Hymenobacter swuensis DY53: one gene and its partner. The protein of the gene in region 1 interacts with the protein of each later gene in a pairwise test. Links are inferred from orthologs where the notes say so. Each region holds a gene or a part of one and is shown in the gene's direction. Other genes may lie near its edges. The genes, in order: eno and rpe.

What was found.
Region 2: the proteins of eno (region 1) and rpe interact in binary tests that used the Escherichia coli proteins (3 or more experiments, as listed by UniProt). The link is inferred for Hymenobacter swuensis DY53 from one-to-one orthologs.

Annotation. Positions count from the first base shown.
Region 1 is NZ_CP007145.1:4,028,688-4,033,844, reverse strand. The notes cover bases 1,316-4,227. They hold eno (phosphopyruvate hydratase), read left to right. Parts: upstream 1,316-2,091; coding sequence 2,092-3,363; downstream 3,364-4,227. Other genes in these bases: HSW_RS18635 (CARDB domain-containing protein), read left to right, coding at 3,950-4,227; HSW_RS18640 (FtsB family cell division protein), read left to right, coding at 3,575-3,880; HSW_RS18650 (LytR/AlgR family response regulator transcription factor), read left to right, coding at 1,316-1,926. Also shown: HSW_RS18660 (erythromycin esterase family protein), read left to right, coding at 1-38; HSW_RS23110 (sensor histidine kinase), read left to right, coding at 89-1,120; more of HSW_RS18650, read left to right, coding at 1,132-1,315; more of HSW_RS18635, read left to right, coding at 4,228-5,017; HSW_RS18630 (hypothetical protein), read left to right, coding at 5,090-5,157. UniProt on the Escherichia coli protein: Catalyzes the reversible conversion of 2-phosphoglycerate (2-PG) into phosphoenolpyruvate (PEP). It is essential for the degradation of carbohydrates via glycolysis.
Region 2 is NZ_CP007145.1:2,462,974-2,479,041, forward strand. What follows is about bases 4,484-7,450. They hold rpe (ribulose-phosphate 3-epimerase), read left to right. Parts: upstream 4,484-5,608; coding sequence 5,609-6,292; downstream 6,293-7,450. Other genes in these bases: HSW_RS11880 (S8 family serine peptidase), read left to right, coding at 4,484-4,770; HSW_RS11885 (hypothetical protein), read left to right, coding at 5,002-5,331; HSW_RS11895 (TonB-dependent receptor), read left to right, coding at 6,302-7,450. Outside these bases: trpF (phosphoribosylanthranilate isomerase), read right to left, coding at 8-631; tRNA 2-thiouridine(34) synthase MnmA, read left to right, coding at 893-2,038; HSW_RS11875 (hypothetical protein), read left to right, coding at 2,150-2,905; more of HSW_RS11880, read left to right, coding at 3,061-4,483; more of HSW_RS11895, read left to right, coding at 7,451-8,863; HSW_RS11900 (sterol desaturase family protein), read right to left, coding at 8,860-9,696; HSW_RS11905 (Crp/Fnr family transcriptional regulator), read right to left, coding at 9,766-10,332; HSW_RS11910 (DUF2911 domain-containing protein), read right to left, coding at 10,420-11,490; hisG (ATP phosphoribosyltransferase), read left to right, coding at 12,024-12,875; hisD (histidinol dehydrogenase), read left to right, coding at 12,972-14,273; hisC (histidinol-phosphate transaminase), read left to right, coding at 14,409-15,461; HSW_RS11930 (AAA family ATPase), read left to right, coding at 15,482-15,931; HSW_RS11935 (tRNA(His) guanylyltransferase Thg1 family protein), read left to right, coding at 15,921-16,068. UniProt on the Escherichia coli protein: Catalyzes the reversible epimerization of D-ribulose 5-phosphate to D-xylulose 5-phosphate.

The DNA of each region.
Region 1 (5,157 bases):
TGCGTAACTCGCCGGCTCTTACGCCGCTGGTACCGTAGTGGGCGGCATCCCGGGAACCGGTATCTTATGCGCTATTGACTACGTGACTATGAGACTTTCCGGGGTGCGCCGGTGGGCCACCGGCTCCGATAAGAAGCTGGTAGGCGGCTACTGGGCCGTGGTAGCACCGGTGTTGCTGCTGCAATACGTGGCGGATACGGGCTGGGACTGGTGGCGGGTGCTGCCGGTAGTGGCCGTGACAGTACTGCTGGACACCGCTATGGTGGCCGTGCTGGTGGAGCGGTTTCTGCCGCTGTTTCTGAGCCGCAATTGGTGGCGCGGGCTGGCGCAGCTGCCGGTGCTGTTGCTACTGAGTGGCGGACTGTATCTGTTGTTATACGGGAGTCTGCTGGGGCACCGCATCGACTTGTCGGGTGGGCGCATTGTGTTGGGGGCGGTGGCCCACGCCAAAAGCTACGGTCTATTGGCCGTGCTGCTCACCGGCAAACGGTATGTGAACCTGCAGCATACCTTGCTGCGCACCCGCCAAGCCCAGACGGAAAGTGAGCTGCGTAACCTGAAAGCGCAACTCGACCCGCACTTTTTATTCAATAATCTCAATGTGCTGCGCGGCCTGATTCAGCACGACCCGGCGGAGGCGCATGAGTTTCTGAACCGCTTCGCTTCGCTCTACCGCTTTCTTATCCGCTATAAGGAGGAGGACGTGGTGCCGCTGAGTGAAGAGCTGCAGTTTGTGCAGGAGTACATCTACCTGCTGCGGCACCGCTTTGGGGCAGCGTATGACTTTCGGGAGGAAATAACTCCCACAGCCCGCTTGCGGCAGCTGTTGGTAGTGCCGGGTACGTTGCAGCTACTGGTGGAAAATGCCATCAAGCACAACGCCGGCGACGAGGAAAACCCGCTGGTTATTACCATTGCGGTAACAGCGGTGGCCCTGACGGTTTCGCATCCCCGCCGGCCAAAGCTCACGGCTGTTGAGTCGATGGGGACGGGGCTGGATAACCTGCGGGAGCGGTACCGCCTGCTGTTTAGCTGCGGCATTGAGGTAGCGCAGAGCCCCGTCTTTTTTGCCGTGACGGTTCCGGTCGTGCCGCTGGGGCAGACTGGGCCGGCAGTTTAACGGAAACACGCATGAATATTCTGATTCTGGAAGACGAGGAACTGGCCGCGCGCCAGACGGTGGAGTTTCTGCGGCAGGCCGGCGGGGCAACCGGGGCTGCCCCGCCCGTGCTGCGGAGCGTGGAAAAAGCCCTGGCGTGGCTGCAAACCAACTCCATGCCGGACCTGATTTTCTCCGATATTGAATTGCTGGATGGCAACGTATTCCTGTTGTACGAGCGGTTTCAAGTAACCTGTCCCATCATCTTCACCACCGCCTACGACCAGTTTTTGCTACCGGCCTTTCGCGGTAACGGCATTGCCTACCTGCTCAAGCCCTTTACCTACGAGCAGTTTCAGGAAGCTTTGGCTAAATACCACGGTCTGAAAACCAGTCTGGGCCGCCCCGTACCAGAACCCGCGCGGGTTTTAACACCGGATGTGTTGCGCGAGCTAAGCCAGGCGCTACGGCAAAACAGTCAGCCCCAGTACAAGCAGCGGTTTTCGGTGCGGATGCGCAACGGCCTGTACGTGCTGCCGGTGGAGGAAGTGGCCTACATGCAGGCCGATGAAGGTGTGGTATTCGCGGTGGACCGCGCCGGGGCGCGCTATCCGTTGCAGGGCACGCTCACGGAGCTGGAGCGGCAGCTCGACCCCACCCGCTTTGGGCGGCTGAACCGCTCGGAGCTGGTAAACATTGCTTTTGTGGAGAAAAGCGAAGCCTACTTCAACAACCGGCTGGCCGTAACGCTGCGCGGGTTGCCTGGCAAGCCGCTGCTGACCAGTACCGCCCAGACCCCGGAATTCCGCCGCTGGCTGGAAGGATAGTGCGCTATGCGCTTTTTTCGGTGCTGGCTTGGCAACTGCCGGATTTCGCACTGGGCAAAAACGACCAATTGAGTACCTTGCTCCCGCAACGCGGTAACTCGGCCCGGTGGGCGCAGGCGCTGCGGCGCACGGCGTTGTATTCCTTACTCAACCAACTTTTCTCTCATGAGCATTATCACCGAAATTCACGCTCGTCAAATTTTCGATTCGCGCGGTAACCCAACCATTGAGGTGGACGTGACCACCGAGAGCGGCACCGTGGGCCGCGCGGCTGTGCCTTCGGGCGCCAGCACCGGCAAACACGAAGCCGTGGAGCTACGCGACGACGACAAAGCCAAGTACATGGGCAAAGGCGTGCTGAAGGCGGTGGAAAACGTGAACACCAAAATTGCCGAGGAGCTGGTGGGCTTCTCGGTGTTCGAGCAGGGCCTGCTCGATAAGATCATGCTGGAGCTGGACGGTACGCCTAACAAGGCCAACTTGGGTGCCAACGCCATCCTGGGGGCTTCGCTGGCCATTGCCCGCGCCGCTGCTGCCGAGGCCGGCATGCCGTTGTACCGCTACGTGGGCGGCGTAAACGCCACCACGCTGCCCGTGCCCATGATGAACATCCTGAACGGTGGCTCACACGCCGATAACAGTATCGACTTCCAGGAATTCATGATTATGCCAGTGGGCGCTCCTTCGTTCTCGGAGGCGTTGCGCTGGGGTACGGAAATCTTCCACCACCTCAAAAACGTGCTCAAGAAGCAGGGCTTCAGCACGAACGTGGGCGACGAGGGTGGTTTTGCACCCAACATCAAGAGCAACGAAGATGCTATCAAGATTGTACTGCAGGCCATTGAAACGGCTGGCTACAAGCCCGGCGACGACGTAATGATTGCCATGGATGCGGCAGCTTCCGAGTTCTACTCCGATGGTCATTACCACTTCAAGAAGAGCACCGGCGACAAGCTGACCTCGTCGGAAATGGTATCGTACTGGACCGACTGGACCAAGAAATACCCCATCATCAGCATTGAGGATGGTATGGATGAGGACGACTGGAGCGGCTGGAAGGCCCTCACCGACAGCATCGGCTCAACCACCCAGCTGGTGGGTGACGACCTGTTCGTGACCAACGTAAACCGCTTGCAGCGCGGCATTGACGAGCAGATTGCCAACGCCATCCTCATCAAGGTTAACCAGATTGGTACGCTGTCGGAGACGATTGATGCCATCAACTTGGGCCGCCGCAATGGCTACAAGAGCATCATGAGCCACCGCTCGGGCGAGACGGAGGACAACACCATTGCCGACCTGGCCGTGGCCCTGAACACCGGTCAGATCAAAACCGGCTCGGCCTCGCGCTCCGACCGGATGGCCAAGTACAACCAACTGCTCCGCATTGAGGAGGAACTGGGCGAAGTGGCCTACTTCCCCGGCCGCAAAATGTAATTCGCGGATTCAGACGGATTTCCCGGAATGACCGGATTTCTGTTGAGCGGCACCGTTGCCTATGGGCGGCGGTGCCGTTTTTCGTGGTAGAAGGGGCCCGGAATCAGATGAAGCCGGAATGGGGAAAATGCCGGATATTTGTTTAGCCCAACTCTGAATACCAGCATGTGGCTCATAAAACATCCGCCTTACTTGTATCGTGATGAGTGCTTTGGAAATATTTGAACGGGTTCCGCGCTTTCTGCGCAGCTTCTACTTCCTAGCCGGAGTAGCGTTTCTGGTGTGGATGTTCCTGTTTGATGCCAACGACTTCGTGAAGCAATACGATATGTACGCCAAGTGGCAGGAGCTGCAAACCGATAAGCAGTACTACCTGCGCGAAATTGACAAGGTGAAAAGTGACCGAGCCGAGCTGCTCAGCAGTCCGGAGTTGCTGGAGAAATTTGCCCGCGAGAAATACATTATGAAGCGGCCCGGCGAAGACGTGTTCCTGCTGGTGCCAGCGGAAAAGAAGTAGTTCTATCCAAGACGGTCATTGACGCAACGTATGATGAAAACTATACTGCTATTAACTCTTTGGGCAATTTTGAGCTGTCTTTCCGTATCCGCGCAAGGCCAGAACCAACCCGATTTGGTTGTTGTGGCCCCGTTTGATACTCCTACCTCCGTGCTGGCCGGAGGAACTGCCTACATGGCGGCCAACATAAAAAACCAGGGCACAAACGGCTCCCAGTTCAACTGCATTGGCTACTATTTGTCGGGAGATGCTACGTGGGATGCTACCGATACCTTTCTGGGGACAACGTGCCAGTCGCTGTTGTTTCCGGGGCAGTCGGGTACCTGCGCGGTTACGGCCCGCTTCCCGCTGGTACCAGACGGCTCTTACCGGTTGGTGCTGGTGGCTGATCCGTTGAATGCCGAGCGGGAATCCGATGAGACAAACAACGTAGTAAGCTTCCCGCTCACTATTACCACCGGAACGGTGGCATTACCGGATCTGGAGTTATGGCGGCCTTCGCTGTCGTTCAGTGCACTGCCGGCCGGTGGCAGCACCGGGGTGTTTTCCTTTATCTACAACCGGGGACCTGTGGGCGCTGCTGCCCATGAAATCGGCTTTTATCTGTCGGTTGATACCGTTTTTTCGGCGGCCAGTGACGTGTTACTGGGCACCGTGACTAACAGTAGTCTGGGAGGGGTAACTGGTGGGGGAACAGGCGTGGGGAGTATTTTTTCGGCTCCTGTGCTTACTGTGCCACTTACTACCGCCCCCGGTAATTACTATCTGGTGGTCATGATTGACCCTCGGAATATGGTTATTGAGTCGAATGAGAACAACAACTCTCGGGCATTAGCCCTACGCGTTACGGGCAGTGTAACCGCCACTGGTTTGGCCGCTTCCGCAACCGGGATTGAGGTACAGCCGAATCCTGTGGAGAGGGGAGCCCCTATACTGGTGAAACTGAGCAACCCTAGGGCAACCCAACCACTGACCGCCATGCTGACGGACGCGTTGGGAAGGCCGGTAACCGGTACCTCGATAGTGATGGGCGGAACGTGGGCTCGAATTGAAACAACGCAGATGCCGTCCGGACTATACCTGCTGCACGTAGGAGGAGCAGGCCAGCAGATGGTCCGGCGGATAGTAGTGCAGTAACCGGGTAGTTCAGCTGCGCCTGACTACACTACAACTTACCGTGCTTAACTAGCTCACCTTGGCCTTCGGAATATGAAACGCAGCTATTCAGTTCGGAGCTTTTACATCGGTGTACTAGCTGTTCTGCTGACGTGTGTAGT
Region 2 (16,068 bases), 1.6 Mb from region 1 along the record:
GGAGTGCTTATTCTTCTTCCAACTGCTCAAATACTGCTTCCATCTCGTCAAAATCACGCAGGCCAGGCTTGATTTCGTCGCCGCCTTGTAGCACGATGCCAGCGGGGCGCACTTTTTCCACGAAGCCGCGCAGGTTATCAGGGGAAAAACCGGCCCCGAGCCAGACCGGATAGGTGCGGGCCTGCTCAGTGAGGCGTAGTAGTTCGGCGGCGTTGGGCAGGGGCGAAGGCGGTGTGGCCAGTACGAAACCCAGGTAGTGTGGGGCCTGCTCGCGGAAGCGCAAATCCACATCTTCCGGCATCATATCCTGTACCCAGGGCGTGAGCTTGAGGGCCGGCACCGTTAGCTGGGCCAGCTCGTCGGCGGGGCGGCGGCGGTGCAGCAGCACCGCGTGCAACCCGCACTTTTGCACCAGCGTGTTGATTTCCTCCATCGGCAGCGTATCGAACTCGCCGATGAGCTGCACGCCGGCTACCCAGCCACTGAGTTCCTGCACGGCCTCGGGCGTGAGGTAATCAGCAAAGGCCGGGTCGAGGCGGAAGGTGAGGGAGTCGGCCCCCATCCCGGCGCAGTACCGGGCGTCGGACAGGTTATTGATGCCGCGCACCATCACGGGAACTAGTAAGGACATAAAAAAGGCATATGAGGATGACAGGCAAAAAAACGCCGCTTCGCCGTCGGCGTTGCGCCTGCAATATTCGGAGGAAATATGTTGATAGTTGACTGTTGTGTCATCCTGAGCAGCGCGAAGGACCTGCTTGCCTCTGAACGAGGTATAAGTAAGGTCCTCCGCGCTGCTCAGGACGACAGCCCTCATCATTCAAAATTCAACCCCGTATCTTTGCGGCTTCGGCCGGAACCTTTCACGCTTCGGGCGCAATTTGATTCACGTATGAATACAACGAAAGGACGGGTGCTCGTCGCTATGAGCGGCGGCATCGACAGCTCCGTGGCAGCCGTGATGCTCCACGAGCAGGGGTACGAAGTGGTCGGGATGACCATGAAAACCTGGGATTACGCCTCGGCGGGCGGCAGCAAGAAGGAAACCGGCTGCTGCTCCCTCGACAGCATCAACGACGCCCGCCAGATTGCCGTGGAACTGGGCTTCCCGCATTACATCATCGACATCCGCGACGAATTCGGTGACTTTGTCATCAGCAATTTCACCGAGGAATACCTGGCCGGGCGCACGCCCAACCCCTGCGTGCTCTGCAACACCCACATCAAATGGGACGCGCTGCTGCGCCGCGCCGACCAGCTCGGCTGCGAGTTCATTGCCACCGGCCACTACGCCCAGGTGCGCGAGGAAAACGGCCGCTACGTCATCAGCAAGGGCCTTGATGATAATAAGGACCAGAGCTATGCGCTGTGGGGCGTCACGCAGGAAAGTCTGGCCCGCACGCTGTTCCCGCTGGGGCAGCTGCGCAAAACGGCCATCTACGACTTTGCCCGGGAGCGGGGCTTCACCGAGCTGGTAAACAAGCCCGAGAGCTACGAAATCTGCTTTATTCCGGATAACGACTACCGTGGCTTCCTGCGTCGCCGGGTGCCGGGTCTGGAGGAGCGCGTGGCCGGCGGCGAGTTTGTGCTGCGCGACGGCACCGTTATCGGCAAGCACGAGGGCTACCCGTTCTACACCATCGGGCAGCGCAAGGGGCTGGGCGTGGCCCTGGGCTTCCCGGCCTATGTGACGGCCATCGACCCCGAAACCAACCGCGTGGTGCTCGGCAATTTCGATGACTTGGCTAGCACTCGCACCGTGGTGGGCAAGCTCAATATGGGCAAATTTGCCTCTTTGGAAGGCCGGGGCCTGGTGCCCAGCACCACCAAAATTCGCTACAACCATGATGGTTCCCCGGCCTTCCTAGAGCAGAAGGGCGACAAAATCTACGTGTACTTTGAGGAAGCCGTGCATGCCGTGACGCCGGGTCAGGCCGCCGTGTTCTACGAGGGCAACGACGTGCTGGGCGGTGGCTGGATTGAGCGCCATACCATCGGCGAAATCCCGGAGCCTTCCGAGGCAGTGGCCGTGCGCTAAGCGGCCGGAATAAGTCGGCGGCCCGGGCACTTGTCCGGGCCGTTTGTACGTTGAGGCAGCAATAAATTCTTCCCAAACCTGTAGTACTTTCAGGACGCTACTTCCCTTATTATGAAAAAGAGCTATTCAGTTTATTCCTCCGTGTTGGGCAAAGTACCCGGCTGGTTGATGCCGGGCCTGTTGCTGGCAGCTGCAGCTGGTTGCCAGAACGAGACGGAAGTACTGCCCAACGAAGGCCCGGCGTACTATCCGCTGGAAGTAGGGGCGTACCGCATCTATGACGTGGCCGATACCAGCTGGCGCAACAACGTGCCCACGGCCAGCCGCTTTCAGTTCCGGGAGCAGGTAGAAGCTGAACTCAGCCCCGATGCCACCGGCCAGCCGGTGTACCGCATCGTTCGGTCGCGCCGCGCTACGGCCACCGATGCCTGGGCCATGGATTCAGTGCTGACCGTGACGGTGGGGGCGCAGCATCTTACTGAACAGCGTAACAACCGCCGCAGCGTGGAACTGGTATTTCCGGTACGGGAAGACAAGGTCTGGAACATCAATGCCTTCAACGCTCAGGATACCATTATTGCCGAAAATCGTTTTTACCGCAACGTAGGCCAGCCTTTCAGCATCACGCGCGGCGGCAAAGTGTATTCGTTTGATAACACGGTTACGACCATCAACGATGTGGCCGTGGAGGTCAATGCCGCCTACACCACCATTCTGCGCACCACCTTCGCCAAAGGTACCGGCCCAGTGTACCGGGTGCGCCGCCGGTTTTTCCACTGCGACAATACCGGCGCCCTGGGCTGCAACCCTAGCTTGAACTACCAGGGCCAGTCGCGCAGTGAGGTGCTGATTGAAAGCGGAAAATAGCCGCTGAACTTAGGTAGCAGCAACGCCCCGGCGCAACACTGCATTTTGCCGGGGCGTTGTGCGTCCGGCCGCGTGCAGGATTCGGCCCCTCATGCCAGAACGGGTGTATTTGCCGGATTCGTTTGTATCTTCCGGCACGTCAATTCGCGTTCCGAATGATTCTATCCCGCCTCTTCCTGACTACCGGTCTGAGCCTGACGGCCGTGCTTCCTTTGCTGGCCGATTCGGGCCCGCAGCAACCACCGGCTGATCCGGTTGCCAAAACCACCGGCACGGTGCGCAAGCACCTGATTTATTTTAAAGATAAAGCCGGTACGCCCTACACCGTCGCCAACCCCCAAGCCTTCCTTTCCGCCCGCGCCATTCAGCGGCGGCAGCGGCAGAGCATTGCTATCCTTCCGCGTGATTTGCCGGTTTCGCCCGCTTACGTGCAGCAGGTGAAGGCTGTGGCCGGAGCGCAGCTCTGGTACACGTCGCGCTGGTTCAACGCGGCCATTGTGGCCTGCGACTCGGCCACGCTGCAACAGGTGCAGGCGCTGCCCTGCGTGCGCTCAGCCCAGACGCTGAACCGGGGCCTGCCCGGCACCCGTAAACCCAAAGGTGAGGATGCCACCGATCCGCAGACGCTGGAGCGTGGCACACGCAGCCAGTACGGCAAAGCCTACACCCAGGCCCAGATGGTAGGGGCCGTACAGATGCACGACGCCGGCTTCCGGGGCGAGGGCATGCAGATTGCCGTGTTCGATGGCGGCTTTCCGGGCGTAAATTCGGCTTCGGCCTTCCGCTCCATCATCCAGGAAAACCGGCTGGCTGGCACGTTCAACGTGGTGGATAAGTCCACGAACGTATTCCTGCGCGACAGTCACGGCACGCACTGTTTGTCCACCATCGGCGGTAACGAAACCGGACTGTACATCGGTACCGCGCCCAAGTCTACCTTCCGGCTGTTCATCACCGAAGACGTATCCTCGGAGCATCCCATTGAGGAAGCCAACTGGCTGATTGCGGCCGAAAAGGCCGATTCGGCGGGCGTAGACGTGATTAGCTCCTCGCTGGGCTATAGCACTTTCGACTTCCCTTCTATTGATTATAGCTACGCCAGCATGAACGGGCGCACGGCTATTTCTACGCGTGCCGCCACGGTAGCCGCCCGCGTGGGCATGGTGGTGGTCAGCTCGGCCGGCAACGAGGGCAACGGCTCTTGGCGCTACATCACGGCTCCCGCCGACGCCGATTCCATCCTGACAGTAGGGGCTACCGATTCGCTGGCCGTGGTGGCCGGCTTCAGCTCCCGCGGGCCCACGGCCGATGGGCGAATTAAACCCAACCTGGCGGCAATGGGCGTGCAGACGGCTATTGTGTCGCCGGGCGGGGTAGTTACCCGGGGCAACGGTACATCGTATTCCTGCCCGGTGCTGGCGGGGTTGGTGGCCGGGTTCTGGCAGGCCAACCCCACGCTCACGGCCCAGCAGGTCATCAGCTTCCTGCAACGCTCCGGTACCCGTGCCACCACCCCTAACGACGATATTGGCTACGGTATTCCCAACTTCGTGCGGGCATATAATCTGGCTAATCCCGGCACGCCGCTGGCTGCTGCCCCGCCCGCCCCGCGTCAGGACCTGATCATCTACCCCAATCCCAGCAAGGACGACGAACTGTACCTGCAACTGGCGGTTGACTTCCAGGCCACGCCGTTGCAGGTACGCATCTTCGACGCCCGGGGGGCGTTGGTTTCCGAGCAACAGATTGCCCCTACTACGGCCGCGGCCGTGCGGCTGCAGCCGGGTGTGCTCACCAAAGGTGTGTACACCTGTACCGTCAGCAACCGGCGCGAGCAGCGCACCGTTCGGTTTGTGAAACTCTGATCTGATAAGTAGGTGAAAGCAACGTAAAAAAAGCAGACTGTGAGGTCTGCTTTTTTTATGTGTGGAAACGACCCGTTGCGTATCTTGAGACAGGTAGCGGGAGGGATTTGCTACTTATATTGGCTGAATAATTGCAAATAAAATTAGTAAATTGGCAATGATTTCCTGGCTGCTCTTGTTGTCCGTCTGAAACCCTGATTTCGTTTTATTCACTTTTAGCTTTTCTCTCCCATGTTGCAAATGATGGTCACCAAGCGCCTCGGGCGTCGGCAGTTTCACTTCACGGTGCAAGGCGCCAATTTCCATGAAGTGGTGGCCGAGTATGACCGGCTCAGCTTTCCGGATGTGCCCAAGTGCGGCCTCTGCGGCTCCGATAACCTCGACCTCACCGCCCGCGTGGCCCAGGATAAATTTAAATATACCAGCCTCAAGTGCCTGGACTGCCGGGGCGACGTGACCTTCGGCAAGCGCGCCGACGACGATAAAACCGTGTTCCTGCGCAAAACCGAGGACGGTAAGCTCGACTGGCGCGCCTGGGACAAGGAGCCGGCTACCAAGTGAGAAACAAGATATGAGAAGTAAGAACTGAGAGGACGTCGCTCAACGCCTTACTCGGTACAATTCTCACATATAAGTTCTCACTTCTATAAAAAAACAGGCCATTGCCCTAGGGCAGCAGCCTGTTTTTTTGCATCTGCCGGTACGAACTGCCGTGGTAGGCGCGTTGAGGTCCTGAGTCGAACGACAACTGCCGGGCCACCCGGCTGGCTATTCTGCCGCCGTGCTACGCTATCCTCCGTTATTCAGTTACTTTCGCGGTATGAATCCGACCCGTCGTATGGCCCCGCTGCTGGCCCCTTCGCTTCTCGCCGCCGATTTTGGCAACCTGCAATTTGAAATCGAGCGTCTGGCTGGCTCCGCCGCCGACTGGCTGCATTTTGACGTGATGGACGGCCGGTTCGTGCCTAATATTTCCTTCGGCATTCCCGTATTACAGGCGGTGCATCGCCATGCCAAGCAGCCCATTGATGTGCACCTGATGATTGAGGAGCCCCAGCACTACCTGAGTGCCTTCCGCGACGCCGGGGCGGCTAACATCACCGTGCATTATGAGGCCTGCACCCACCTGCACCGCGTGATTCAGCAGATCAAGCAGCTGGGCTGCCGGGCCGGGGTAGCCCTGAACCCGCACACGCCCGTGCATCTGCTCGAAGACATTGCCGCCGACCTGGACTTGGTGTGCATTATGTCGGTAAACCCGGGTTTCGGCGGGCAGGCCTTCATTCCGAATACGCTACGCAAAGTAGCTGCCCTGAAGGATCTGCTGGTAGACTGCGGCTCGGAGGCCCTCATTGAAATTGACGGCGGCGTAACCCTCGACAACGCCGGGGCGCTGGTGGAAGCCGGGGCCGATGTACTGGTGGCCGGTTCCTTCGTGTTCAGCTCCCCCGATCCGGTGGCTACCCTGGCCCGCATGCGCGAGCAACTGGCCACCCCAGCCATCCCGGAAGACCTCAACTAAGCCGTGCGGATGCCAGTACGTTTCCGCGTTCAGTCGGCTTACCCAGCGTTGTGGCTGCGGTTACTGCTGCAGCCGCTGCCCGTGGCTACGGCCATGGCCTTGCTGGTGAGTCTGGATACTATGGGCCAGGCTGGGCAAACCGCCCGCGTGCTGGTTACCGGCACTGTACGCACGGCAGCCGGCCAGCCGCTGGAGCAGGTGGCCATAGGAGTGGAGGGTATGCCCGGCGGAACCAGTACCGACGACCGGGGCCGTTTTGCCCTCAGCGTGGTGCGGCCCCTGAGCAGCAAAGCTCCCGTGCTGGTCATCAGGCGGCTGGGTTTCCGCACCGAGCGAATTACCCTGAACCTCGACAGCCAGCGGGAACTGACGCTCACCATGCAGGAAGACAGCCGCTCCCTGGGCAACGTGACGGTGCGGGGCCGCTCCGACGCCACCGATACCCGCGAGCAGGTGAGCATTCTGCAGTTGGAGCCGCGTACGGCCAAGGAAATTCCTTCGCCCTTCGGCGACTTCTCGGCCATCCTTAAAACCCTACCCGGCGTAGCCAGCACCAATGAGTTGACCAGCACTTACTCGGTGCGGGGCGGTAACTACGAGGAAAACCTGGTGTACGTGAACGGCTTTGAGGTGTACCGGCCGTTTCTGGTGACGGCGGCGGCCCAGGAAGGCTTGAGCTTCATCAACCCCGATCTGGTCAGTAAAATTGAATTTTCGACCGGAGGCTGGCAGCCAAAGTATGGCGACAAGCTGTCCTCGGTACTGGATATTGCCTACAAGCAGCCGGGGGCATTTGCCGGCTCAGCCACGGCCAGTCTGGTGGGCGGTACGGCTCATGCCGAGGCGGCCTCGGCCAACCGGCGGGTAAATTATCTGGCCGGGGTGCGCTACAAGAATGCGACTTACGTGTTCAACTCGCTGCAACAGCAGCAGGGGGGCTACAACCCCACTTTCTACGACGGGCAGAGCCTGATTACGGTGAATCTGGGGCCGAAGGACAACCTGGAGCGAACTTCGTTAGGCATCTTCAACACCTTTGCCCACAACGATTTTCGCTTTAACCCGGAGAGTGGGGAGAGTACGTTCAGTACCGCCACCAACCAGCTTTCCCGCCTGTACGTTGGGTATGCGGGCCGGGAGCGGATGCAATATGATATGTACCAGGGCGGGCTGAACCTGCGCCACGATGTACTGCGCAACCTGCGGCTGGAGCTGCTGGGCGGCCTGGTACACTCGCGTGAGTTTGAGTACCGCGACGTGGAAGCTGCCTACAGCATTGCTGAAATCAACCGCGACCAGAACTCGACTGAGTTCGGGAACGACGTGAACCGGCGCGGGGTAGGCTCCCGGTTTCAGCACTCGCGCAACAACCTCACAGCCCGCATTGCCACCCTGGAAACCCGTGGCACCTGGACGCCGGGCGAGCGTAGCACCGTCCGCTGGGGCCTGAAAGTGGGCCAAGAGCGGATTGAGGACGAACTAAACGAGTACAGCTTCGTGGATTCGGCCGATTTTGTGCCGGAGGCGCGCCGCACCCGGCTGGTATCCAACCTGAACCTGGAAAGCACCCGCACCCAGGGCTACCTGCAACACACCATCCGGTTTGATTCCTTGCGCACGCTCACCTATGGCGGGCGCGTGAGCTACTGGACGGTGAACCGGCAAACTACTTTCAGCCCCCGGGTGCAGTATGCCTTCACCAGCGCCCGCAACCCGCGCCTAGCCTGGAAGGCGGCCGTAGGCGTGTACCACCAGCCGCCCTTTTACCGGGAGCTGCGCTACCAGACCGGTGCCCCCCAGGACCAAGAAGGCACGCTGAACTTGGCGCTGCGGGCCCAACGCTCCTTGCATGTAATTGTGGGCAATGAGTTGCGGTTCACTCAGTGGGACCGGCCATTTCGCTTCACCGGCGAGGCCTACTACAAGTACCTCACCGATGTGGTGCCCTACGACATCGACAACGTGCGCCTGCGCTACCAGGCCAACAACGACGCCCGCGCCTATGCCGCCGGGGTGGATGCGCGGGTGAGCGGGGAGTTCATTCCTGGTACTGAGTCGTGGTTTAGTCTGGGCGTACTCACCACCCGCGAAAACCTGGCCGGCGACTCCCTCAACATCTTTGATGCGGAGGGCAACGTGACCGGCCGGGAACCGAAAGGCTACATCCGCCGACCCTCCGACCAGCGGCTGAACCTGGGGGTGTTTCTGCAGGATAACCTGCCCGGTAACCCCTCGGTGAAGGGCTACGTGAACCTGGTATTCGGGACCGGCCTGCCGTACAGTCCGCCAGATGCCCCCGATCTGCGGGGTACCAGCAAGCTCACCCGTTCCTATAAGCGTGTGGATTTGGGTTTTACCAAAGTACTGAGCCTGCGCACGGCGGTGGAAGAAGCCAATGGCCGCACCGTACAGCTCAAAACCCTGTGGATGAGCCTGGAAATTCTCAACATCCTCGGGGCGGATAATTTAGCTGGCTACAACTACATTCAGGACCTGAACGGCCGCATCTATTCCGTGCCTAACTTTCTCTCGCGCCGCCTCGTGAACCTGCGCATTATTGCGCGGTTTTAAGGTATTTCTGGGGCTGATTTATCGGTCTGCTTCTGGCTTTCGCTCAGTTCTTCATGTACGTCCCGGAAGCACAGCATGGGAAGTAGTCGTTCCTCCTTGTCGGCGTCGAAGCCGCAGGTAGCCTGGAATTCACGCGGGTTATGGTACGTGCCGAACAGCCAGTCCCAGAGCGGTAAGTCGCCGTAGTTGTGACTGTGTTTCTGGTATTCGTGGTGAATGCGGTGCATTTCAGGGCGCTGAAACAGGTAACCGACCCACTGGGGAGTACGTACATTGGTGTGGTAGAAAAACTCGCCCAGGGCCGTGCAAAGGGTGTATACGGCCCCGGCCGCCGGACTCAGACCTAACAGCGTGAAGACCAGCAACCCGCCCAGAATGGAGTTGACCGTCATTTCCAGCGGGTGCTTGTAAAAGGAGGTAATCACCTCAATGCGCCGGGGGCTGTGATGAATCTGGTGAAAGTGCAGCCATAGGAAATCGACGGTATGCCGCCACCGGTGCCACCAGTAAAATACAAACGTGGCTACCACATAAGCCAGCAGACCGCCCGCTGCCGGGCCTACATGCCGGGAAAGGTGCAACACGGAATATTCCGACAGCCATTTTTCCCAACTCACGCCGGCCAGTAGTACCACGCCCAATTGGGCCCCGTTGATGGCCAGCACGCGTAGCGGCCAGGAAGAAATACGGGGTAGCGGCCAGCCCGGAATCAGCCGTTCAAGCACGAAGCAGCCAACAAATACCACTAGAATATAGCCGAGCGTGGGCGGGAAATCCAGCGTGGGCAATAGGGAAGAACTGTCGTGGAGGGATAGGAGAAGAGGTGTACGCATGACTTTTGGCGCTTGGTGAAACCATGCGTCAAAAGTCCCTCGGGCGGCACTCACTTCCCTTGATATTTGTCAAGAACGGCGGGCGCGCAGGCGGCTTAGCGTTTCGGGGGTGAGGCCTAGGTGCGAGGCTAGCAGCTTGAGGGGCACCCGCTGCACAATGCCCGGGAAGTCGCGCAACAGCAACTCATACCGCTCGGCGGCGGGCAGCATGCGCAGGTGCAGCGCCCGTTGCTCGCTGAGTACGTAGTACTGCTCCGTGAGCACGCGGCCGATGAAGTTGAACTCCGGAAACTGCCGGTACAGCTGTTGCAGGTGCTCGTGGCTCAGTGACCAGAGCACGCAGTCCGTCAGGGGCTGTACGTATTCGTAGGAAGGCTGCCGGGAAAAGAAACTCAGGATAGAAATGACGAAGTGGCCTTCCTGCATAAACCACGAGGTGATTTCCCGGCCGTCCTTCAGGTAAAAGCCGCGCACCAGCCCCTGTTCCACGAAATACAGCCGTTGCGCCGTGTGGCCCGGCTCCAGCAGATAAGAGCGGGCCAGGGCCGTTTCGCGGCGCACCTGTTGGCGCAGGGCATGTTCTAATCCGGCCGAAAGCGGGTGGATGGCGTGACAAAGAGCAAGCAGAGCGTCCATGTGGGAAATCAAGGGGAGAAAGTCAAAAGTCAAAGCGCCCACGTCTTCCTGATGGGACGTAGGCGCTTTGACTTTCTGACTTAAACATTAATACGCTTTGGCCTGCCATTCAGTAAGGGCGATGCGCATAGTGGGGAGCTGGGTTTTGAAGGCGGTATCTTCCTTGTCACCGAGCTTGATGGCCTTGCGGGCATACACGATGGCGGTGCCGAAATCCTGCTGCTGGGCCAGCAAGCGGGCTTTGATCCAGTTATTGGTGGCCGCGTCCTGCAGCTTCAGCGACTCATTTATCCAGGTGAGGGCGCGCTCGGGCTGGATGTTGTTCTGCACCAGGTAATCGGCGGCCTGGGCCAGCAGCTGCCAGTCGTTGGGCTGCTGCTGCAGTACCTGCTCGATGCCGGCCAGTACCTGCTTGTGCACTTCCGTTTCGATGGGCAGCGTGAGGGTGCGCTTTTCCCAGGTCAGGTTCAGGTGTGCGCCGGTGGCCTTAATGTCGGAAAACCAATAAAGCAGGTTTTCGTGGTAAGGCGCGGTTTCGGGCATCACCGGCACCCGGATGATGTCTTCGCGCTGGTCGTAGCCCTCGGCCCCCCAGTGAGTAGTCACCCGGTTCAGGGTCAGCTCCCAGTCCCGGTCTTGGTGGGGCACTACGTAGAAGGAATACTGCCCGGCCGGAATCAACTGGCCGCGCAGCAGCACCGGCGTGGAGAAACGGATAAGCGTGTTTTCGTTGGCTCCCGCCCGCCAGACCTGGTCATAAGGCACTAGGCCGCCCCACACGGTGCGGTTACGCACGGCGGGGGCATGGTAGTCTACTGTGACTTCGGTCAGGCCGAACCCCTGAGAAACTAAGGCGCGCGGACTGGCCTGGGGCAGGGGCAGCTGCACGGTGGGTACGCCAGCCGCCGGGGCTGCCATGCCGGTGGGTGCGGTGCTGCCGGCCGTGGCCGGTGCTGGCGCAGCAGCCGGTTGCGCAGGCGTAGTGGGCGCTACCGGTGAAGTAGTCGGAGAAACCGGGGCGGGCGTAGGCGCGACCGGAGATGAAGGGAGCGGAGCCGGGTTGGGAGCGGGCGTGATTTGAGCCTGTAGTAGGTGAGGGGTACAGGCCAGGCTCAGGCCCAATCCCCAGTAAAGAACCGATAAGCGGACGTTGAGCATAGGGACTTAGCAGTAGGTGTGAAGCAAGTAACCGGGGCGGCTACCCTTGCCAGAGCAGGGCACTCCGAAACAATGGTGCCAGAAATACGGTTAGCAGGTTGCAGAAAACGCAAAGGTCCTGCTTTAGCGTAAAATTTCTGCGAAAAAGTTTTCATCTCTGGTTGGCGCGCTTACCTTTGCCCCGCTACTCTAAGCCCCGTATGCAATCCTCCGCGCTTTTCCTGTGCCCCTCTAGCCACCTGGCCGCCCCCGTAGCGGGCCGCCTGGCCGGGCCCTGCGCGTCTGAGTCGAAGCATCACCATCACCACGGGCACCATTCCTCTTTCTAGAGGAATGAACGCATCATATTGACCTGTTGGGCGAACCGCATCTGGTTCCCCGGCCTCCCGAAAAACCGGTGGCCCGGCCGTAGTATGGCCCCATCCCAACGCCCAGGTCCGCTCCCCCTAGTCACACTTCCTGAATTACAGTTAAGGCTTGGCCACACCGGTCAATTCTTAATTACTAATTCTTAATTACTAATTCCCAACACTATGCTCCGTCTGGCCATCCAGAAATCGGGCCGCTTAAGCGAAGACTCCCTGAACCTGATTCGGGAGTGCGGCATCAGCTTCCTCTCGGCTTCCTACAAGCTCAAAACCGAAGCCACCAACTTCCCCCTCGAAATCCTCTACCTGCGCGACGACGACATTCCCGGCTACGTGCAGGATGGCGTGGCCGACTTGGGCATCGTGGGCCAGAACGTGCTGGTGGAAGCCGGTTTCCCCGCCCTGGAAGTAGAAGGCCTGGGCTTCAGCAAGTGCCGCCTGAGCCTGGCCGTGCCCCGCGCCGCCGCTTACGACTCGGTGCAGGATTTGCAGGGCGTGAACATTGCCACCTCGTACCCGCAGATTCTGGGGGCCTATCTCATGGAGCGCGGCGTCAAAGCCAACCTGCACACCATCAGTGGTTCGGTGGAAATTGCCCCCAGCATCGGGCTGGCCGAGGCCATCTGTGATATTGTGAGCAGCGGCTCCACGCTGCTGGGCAACGGCCTGCGCGAGGTGGAAACCGTGTTCCGCTCCGAGGCTGTGCTCATCGCCAACCAGAACCTGAGCGCCGAGAAAAAGGAGCTGCTGGAGCAACTGCAGTTCCGGATGCAGGCCGTGCGCCGCGCCCGCCGCAACAAGTACATCATCCTCAACGCCCCCGTGGCGGCCCTGCATGCGGTTAAGCAGCTGCTGCCTGGCATCAAGTCGCCCACCATTACGCCGCTGGCCGAAGAAGGCTGGGTATCGGTGCAGTCGGTGGTGAACGAGGACGACTTCTGGCACATCACCAGCCAGCTCAAAGCCGTCGGCGCCGAAGGCATTCTGGTATTGCCGATTGAGAAAATGATTAGTTGAATGGCTTAATGGCTGAATTGTTAAATGGTTGAATTGTGCCAGGGCTCCTTGAACGAGCAACCATTTAACCATACAACAATTCATCAATTCGACCTCATGAACATCTTCCAATATCCATCCCAGCCGGAGTGGGCGGCGCTGCAGCAGCGGGCGGCCCAGCAGCAGGCCCAGGACGTGGAGCAGCGCGTGCAGCAGATTTTCGAGGACGTGCGCCAGCGCGGTGACGCTGCCCTGCTTGACTACGCCCGCCAGTTCGACGGGGCCGACCTCTCGGGCGGTTTGCGCGTGGGCCCCGAGGAACTGGCCGCCGCCGCGGCACAGGTCCCGGCCGAGCTGCAAACGGCTATTCGGCAGGCGCACGCCAATATTCTGCGGTTTCACAAAGCGCAAATCCCGCAGGAGGAGCGCGTGGAAACCATGCCGGGCGTAACGTGCTGGCGGCGGGCGGTGCCTGTGCAGCGCGTGGGCCTCTACATTCCGGGTGGCTCGGCGCCGCTGTTCAGCACTTTGCTAATGCTGGGCGTACCGGCTAAGCTGGCCGGCTGCCCCGAAATCGTGCTCTGCACCCCGCCCCAGAAGGACGGCTTGGTGAACCCCATCATCCTGTTCACGGCGCAGCTGCTGGGTATTACCATCATCGTGAAAGCCGGCGGGGCGCAGGCCGTGGCCGCCTTGAGCGGCGGAACTGATTCGGTGCCGGCCGTGGACAAGATTTTCGGCCCCGGCAACCGCTACGTAACGGCCGCCAAGCAACTGGCTACCCGCTACGGTGTGGCCATTGATATGCCGGCTGGGCCCTCTGAGGTGCTGGTTATTGCCGACGAATCGGCCACGCCGGCCTTCGTGGCCGCCGACCTGCTCAGCCAGGCCGAGCACGGCCCCGACTCGCAGGTGATTCTGCTGTCGGATTCGCTGTCGATGCTGGAGCAGACCAAAGCCGAAGTGGAACGCCAGCTGCGGGTGCTGCCCCGGGCCGAGGTAGCCGCCCAGGCCCTCACCGAGAGCCGCGCCATCCTGCTGCGTACGCCGGAGGAAATGCTGTACTTCTCGAACCAGTATGCCCCCGAGCACCTGATTCTAGCCGTAAAAAATCCTGAACAGCTGGCCGAAGGCGTTACTAACGCCGGCTCCGTGTTCCTGGGCCACCTCACCCCGGAAGCTGTGGGCGACTACGCCTCGGGCACCAATCACACGCTGCCCACCAACGGGTACGCCCGCAACTACAGCGGTGTGTCGCTCGATTCGTTCCTGAAGAAAATCACCTTCCAGCGCCTCACCCCCGAAGGCCTGCTGAACGTGGGCCCCGTGGTAGAAACCATGGCCGAAGCCGAAGGCCTCCGCGCCCACGCCCGCGCCGTCACCCTCCGCTTAGAGGCTCTGGCAGGCGGGGAGCAGTAGAAACAGATATATATAAATAACCTGTCATCCTGAGCGGAGCAAAGGACCTTATCACGCCAGAACCAGATGTTCGGTAGTAACCCAGACGTGATAAGGTCCTTTGCTCCGCTCAGGATGACAATAAGAAACCAACCGATGTTCAACCTCGATAGCCTCGTACGCCCCAACCTGCGGGATATGAAGCCCTACTCGTCGGCCCGCGACGAATTTCAGGGCGAGGCCCAGGTCATGCTCGACGCCAACGAGAACAGCCTCGGCAGCGCCGGCCCCGACCAGTTCAACCGCTACCCCGACCCGTTGCAGCGCGCCGTGAAGCAGGAGCTGGCCCAGTTCAAAGCCGTACGTCCCGAGCAGATTTTCCTCGGCAACGGCTCCGATGAAGCCATCGACCTGCTGGTGCGCCTCACCTGCGTGCCCGGACAGGATAGTCTGCTCATCCTGCCGCCTACCTACGGCATGTACGAGGTGGCCGCCAACCTGAATGATGTGCGCGTGGAGCGCCTGCAGTTGACGCCCGACTTCCAGCTCTCGCCCGAAATCGTGGCCAGCGTGCTGGCTTCGGATGCCAAAATCGTGTGGCTCTGCTCGCCCAATAACCCTACCGGTAACCTGCTCCACGCCGAGTACATGGAGGAAATTCTGCGCGGTTTCCGCGGGTTGGTAGTGGTGGATGAGGCCTACGCCGATTTCGCCGCAGCCCCCAGCTGGACCACCCGTCTGGCCGAATTCCCGAACTTGGTGGTGCTGCAAACCTTCTCGAAGGCTTGGGGTCTGGCCGGCCTGCGCCTGGGCATGGCCTTCGCCTCGCCGGAAATCATCGGCTACCTCAACAAAATCAAGCCGCCCTACAACGTGTCGGAAGCTACGCAGCGTTTCGCCCTGCAGGCCCTGCGCGACGCCGACCGGTTCGAGTCGCTACGCCAGCAGCTGCTGGTAGGTCGCGACTGGCTGGCCGAGCGCCTGCCCGCGCTGCCTATCGTGGCGGAGGTGTTCCCCTCGGATGCCAACTTCCTGCTGGTCCGTTTCCACCCCGATGCCACGGCCGTGTACGATTTCCTGGTAGCCCGGGGCATCATCGTGCGCAACCGCACTACCCAGCCCGGCTGCGCCGGCACGCTCCGCCTCACCGTAGGCACCCCCGCCGAGAACGAGCTGCTGCTTCAGGCTCTGCGGGAGTTCAACGCATAATTTCTCAACGTCAAGCTACCATGCAGCTCGTGCTGTTCTGCGGAATCCAGGCTACCGGAAAATCGACGTTTTATCAACAGCGGTTTTTCCATACGCACGTGCGCATCAGCATGGACCTACTGCGCACGCGCCACCGGGAACGGCGGTTGCTGGAGTTGTGCCTGGAAACCCAGCAGCGCTGCGTGATAGATAACACCAACCCTACACAGGCTGAGCGAGCCGTATATCTGGCGGCGGCTCGGGCGGCGGGGTTTGAGGTAGTTGGCTATTTTTTTCAGTCGGTGGCGGCGGATGCTCTGGTGCGCAACCAGCAGCGTCCGCCGGAACGTCAGGTACCCGATAAAGGTATCCGGGCTACCCGCAACCGGCTGGAGTTGCCCACCCGCGCTGAGGGGTTTGACCAACTATACTTTGTGCGGGTGCTCGATAACCAAGCGTTTGACGTTACCAGTTGGCAAGATGAAATTTAACGACCTCGACGCACGACTACGGGTATTCGAAACCGCCCACGACCATTGCGCGTTGCCTGGGCTTTACCTGGTGGCGCGCCTGGACGGACGTGGTTTTACCCGGCTGACCAAGGAAGTACACCCATTCGAAGCTCCCT